DNA from 2 places in the Streptomyces sp. NPDC059373 genome. Region 2 is predicted to be linked to the other one. Evidence: riboswitches for the same ligand, from Rfam matches in the RefSeq annotation. Region 2 holds a riboswitch; the other holds the start of a gene.
What was found. A riboswitch is a leader RNA that binds a small molecule or an ion and turns the genes downstream of it on or off. The one in region 2 is predicted to bind glycine.
Positions count from the first base shown of each region.

Region 1: linked by a shared signal. The riboswitch ahead of gcvT (glycine cleavage system aminomethyltransferase GcvT) and the one ahead of gcvP (aminomethyl-transferring glycine dehydrogenase) in region 2 are both predicted to bind glycine.

Region 1 is NZ_JBHYXC010000026.1:27,173-29,554, reverse strand. It holds gene gcvT (glycine cleavage system aminomethyltransferase GcvT) at 1-1,006, opposite strand, end outside; glycine riboswitch at 1,162-1,259, opposite strand; gene ACFXJ5_RS28415 (AAA family ATPase) at 1,469-2,086, shown strand; gene ACFXJ5_RS28410 (hypothetical protein) at 2,116-2,382, opposite strand, start outside.
Region 2 is NZ_JBHYXC010000073.1:9,541-11,922, forward strand. It holds gene ACFXJ5_RS40020 (DNA polymerase IV) at 1-603, shown strand, start outside; gene ACFXJ5_RS40025 (PRC-barrel domain-containing protein) at 613-978, opposite strand; glycine riboswitch at 1,080-1,178, shown strand; glycine riboswitch at 1,180-1,303, shown strand; gene gcvP (aminomethyl-transferring glycine dehydrogenase) at 1,352-2,382, shown strand, end outside.

The DNA.
Region 1 (2,382 bases), on a different contig from region 2:
CCACGTACGCGATGGCGATCGGCTTGCCCAGGGTCGGGGACGGCGCGCCGGAGGTGACCTCGCCGATGACCTTGCCGTCGGCGACGACGGGGTAGCCCGCCCGGGGGACCCGGCGGCCCTCGGCGACCAGGCCGACCAGCTTGCGGACGGGCCGGTCGGCGGCGGCCCGGAGCGCCTCGCGGCCCACGAAGTCACCGGGCTTGTCGAACTTCACGACCCGGCCGAGCCCGGCGTCGAAGGGGGTGAGCGCGGCCGTCAGCTCGTGCCCGTACAGCGGCATCCCCGCCTCCAGCCGCAGCGTGTCCCGGCACGACAGCCCGCACGGCACGAGGCCCACCGGCGAACCCGCCTCGGTGATCGCCTGCCACAGCTTCTCGGCGTCGGCCGGGGCCACGAAGAGCTCGAAGCCGTCCTCGCCGGTGTAGCCCGTGCGGGCGATCAGCGCCGGGACGCCGGCCACGGTGCCGGGCAGCCCGGCGTAGTACTTCAGCCCGTCCAGGTCGGCATCGGTCAGCGAGGCCAGGATCCCCGGCGACTCCGGGCCCTGGACCGCGATCAGCGCGTACGCGTCCCGGTCGTCCCGTACGTCCGCCTCGAAGCCGGCCGCCCGGGCGGTGACCGCATCGAGCACCACCTGGGCGTTGGAGGCGTTGGCGACGACCATGAACTCGGACTCGTCCAGCCGGTAGACGATCAGGTCGTCCAGGATGCCGCCGTCCTCCTGGCAGATCATGGTGTAGCGGGCCCGGCCGGCCGCGAGCGCGGAGATGTGGCCGACGAGTGCGTGGTCCAGGGCCTGCCCGGCCTGCGGGCCGGTGACCGTGATCTCGCCCATGTGGGAGAGGTCGAAGAGCCCGGCCCGGGTGCGTACGGCGTTGTGCTCGTCGCGCTCGCTGCCGTAGCGCAGCGGCATGTCCCAGCCGGCGAAGTCGGTCATCGTGGCGCCGAGCGCGCGGTGCAGCGCGTCGAGCGCGGTACGGCGGGGGGCGGCAGGCGTCGGCGTCATCATCGGACGGGGCTCCCAGAAGGCAGGCGTGGCGAGGACTCCTCCCCATCTGTCATCGGAACCTGAGAGGTTCACCTGGACCCCTGACGGGGACCGAGGTTTGCACCTTGGGTGGGGCAGCGCACCGCGAGGGGCTGCCCGCTTTTCAGATGTGCCTCGTCCGCGCGGTAACTGTGCCTGAGAGATTCAAGGGAGGACTTGCTCCTTCGGCGCCCTTCCGGTCACCCGGTCGGGGCTCTCCCGCGCGGCCTCGAACGGCCTGTATGAGATTGAGCGGCCATCATTGCACGCGCTCCGGGTCTTGTCGCGATCGTGTCCCGGCGGGGTCCCGGCCCCGTCCCGATCACGACGCGCTCATAGGAAGCTGTTGGTCTCCCCATTACCCTTTCTTGAAGATATGGGACGGGGAGGGCGATCGCTGTGCCGGTGGGTCTGAGCGGTTCGTACGCGACAGCGAGGGGCGTGGCCGCACCCCGGCGGGCGGTTCGGGTCCCGGCACGGACCAGGCCCGGGCGGCTGACCGACCTGCGCGGACTCGCCGTCCGGACGCTCAGCTACCCCGCCGGCGACGTGCTCGTCGTGTCCGGCCTGCCCGGCGGCGGCAAGAGCACCCTGATGCGGCGCGCGAAGGACGCCCGGCTGATCGACTCGCAGGACGTACGGCTGCGTTGGGCGGCGCGGCTGCCGCGGCGGCTGCCCTACACCGTCTACCGCCCGCTGGTGCGGATCGCGCACTACGCCGGGATGCGGCGGGCACTGCGCTCGGGGGACAGCGTGGTCGTCCACGACTGCGGAACGCTGCCGTGGGTACGGAACTGGCTCGCCCGGCAGGCCGCAGTGCGCGGCCGGGGCATGCATCTGCTGGTGCTCGACGTGACCGAGGAGGCCGCCCGGGACGGGCAGCGCTCACGCGGGCGCGGGGTGTCGGCGTACGCGATGGCCAGGCATCGCAGGGCCACGCGGCGGCTGGTGGCGGCGGCGCGGGCCGGGAAGCTGCCGGCTGCGTGCGTGTCGGCGGTACTGCTGGATCGCGCCGCGGCCCGGGCGCTCGGTGCCATCGCGTTCGACTGCGAAGGCTGAGCGGCCCGGGCCACGGTGCGGGATTTCTTTCAGCCGGTGCTCTCGGCGGTCTCCGCGATCTGCGGCGCGTTGAGCTGCGGGGCAACCGCGGGAGCCGCAGGGGCCTGCGGGTCCGCCGCCGGAGCCTGCGGGGCGGCCGGAGCCTGCTGGTCCTGCGGGGCCTGAGGAGCCTGGGGGGCTTCCGGGGCCTGCGGGGTGACGGCGTTCTCCGGGGCGTTGGGCTGGTCCGGGGCCTGCGGGGCCTGCGGAGCAGCCGGGACCTCGGGGGCCTGCGGGGCGTTGGGGGCGCTCTGCTG
Region 2 (2,382 bases):
ATCTCGGTCGAGGACACCTTCGACGTCGACCTGACGGACCGGATACGTGTCAGGACCGAGCTGGACCGGCTGGCCGACCGGTGCGTGAAGCGGCTGCGGGGCGCCGGGCGGTCAGGGCGGACCGTGGTGATCAAGGTGCGGCGCTTCGACTTCAGCACGCTCACCCGCTCCGAGACGCTGCGGGCCCCGACCGACGACCCGGCGGTCGTCCGCGAGACGGCCGGGCGGCTGATCGAGGCCGTGGACACGACCGGCGGGGTCCGGCTGCTCGGGGTGGGCGTCTCGGGGCTCGCCGACTTCACCCAGGAGGATCTGTTCGCCCAGGCGGCGGAGGCCGTGGCCGCCGACGAGGCGATCGACAGCCCCACGGTGGCGGCCACCCCGGCGGACGAGCCGGCGCCGATCCGGCGCTGGCTGCCCGGGCAGGACGTACGGCATGCCGTGTACGGCGCCGGTTGGGTGCAGGGCAGTGGCGTCGGCCGGGTCACCGTACGGTTCGAGGAGCCGTGGTCGCTGGTGCCGGGAAGGGTGCGGACCTTCCCGGTGGAGGCGCCTGACCTGGAGCCGTCGGAGCCGCTGCCACTGGTACGGCGGTCGGAGTGACCTCGCCGCTCAGCTTTCGCCCGCCAGGGTGCCGAAGTCGTGGTCGGCCGTGCCGTCGGGGAACGGGACCTCCAGGCCGTAGTGGTGGTAGAGCTGGAGCTCCTGCTCGGGGGAGAGGTGGCGGCCGACGCCGAAGTCGGGGGCGTCCTTGATGAGGGCCTTGTCGAAGGGGACGCGAAGGTGGTCCTCGACGAACTCGCTGGGCTCCAGGGGGACGAAGGCGTCACGGCTGAAGAGGCCGGTCCGGACGGCGGCCCATTCGGGCCGGCCGGTCGCGTCGTCGAGGTAGACCTCGTCGACGGTGCCGATCTTCACTCCGTTGATGTCGAAGGCCCTGCGGCCGATCAGGCTGCGCGGATCGATACCGGTCTGCACGGTTCCTCCAACTGCTCGTAATTGATCCTATTTAGTCACGAAAGCCACCTTCTGTCACATGTCGGCGTCGGGAGTCGCGCTGGTAGGCTGGCAGCGGCCGCAGACCCCGTGCGGGAGAGTCCCGGCAGTGCAGGCAAGCCGGGCGCCGAAGGAGCAACTCCTCCCCGGAATCTCTCAGGCATCCGTACCGCATGGGTGAGGTCACTCTGGAAAGCAGGAAGAGTCTCAGGACACTGACGTCCTCGGGGCGCTGCCTCACCGACGGTGAAAGTCGTTCCGCTCGCGCGGGGCGGTGAAGCTCTCAGGTTCAGATGACAGAGGGGGAGGCCCCAATCGAGTCAGGCCAGTGCGTCAGACCAGGAGGCCTCCGCAGATGACCGCCAACCGCATCCCACTCTCCGAGCTGGAGCGCGGCATTCCCTTCGCCGGCCGCCACATCGGCCCCGACCGGGCAGCCCAGGCCAAGATGCTCGCCCAGATCGGCTACGGCTCGCTCGACGAGCTGACCGCCGTCGCCGTGCCGGCCGCCATCAAGAGCGCCCAGGCACTGAGCCTTCCGGCCGCCCGCACCGAGGCCGACGTCCTGGCCGAGCTGCGCTCGCTGGCCGACCGCAACCAGGTGCTGCACCCGATGATCGGCCTCGGCTACTACGGCACCTTCACCCCGCCGGTGATCCTGCGCAACGTCATGGAGAACCCGGCCTGGTACACGGCCTACACGCCCTACCAGCCGGAGATTTCGCAGGGCCGCCTGGAGGCGCTGCTCAACTTCCAGACCGTGGTCGCCGACCTCACCGGACTCCCCACCTCCGGCGCGTCGCTGCTCGACGAGGGCACCGCCGCCGCCGAGGCGATGGCCCTGTCCCGCCGGGTCGGCAAGATCAAGGACGGCGTCTTCCTGGTCGACGCCGACACCTTCCCGCAGACCACCGCCGTCATCCAGACCCGTGCCGAGCCCACCGGCGTCGAGGTGGTCGTCGCCGACCTGTCCGACGGCATCCCGGCCGAGGTCGCCGAGCGCGGTGTCTTCGGCGTCCTGCTGCAGTACCCGGGCGCCTCCGGTGCCGTACGCGACCTCAAGCCGGTCATCGAGCAGGCGCACGGCCTCGGCGCGGTCGTCACCGTCTCCGCCGACCTCCTCGCGCTGACCCTGCTCACCTCGCCCGGCGAGCTGGGCGCGGACATCGCCGTCGGCACCACCCAGCGCTTCGGCGTACCCATGGGCTTCGGCGGCCCGCACGCCGGATACATGGCGGTGCGCGCGCAGTTCGCCCGCAGCCTGCCCGGCCGTCTGGTCGGTGTCTCGGTCGACGCCGACGGCAACAAGGCGTACCGGCTGGCCCTGCAGACCCGCGAGCAGCACATCCGCCGCGAGAAGGCCACCAGCAACATCTGCACCGCGCA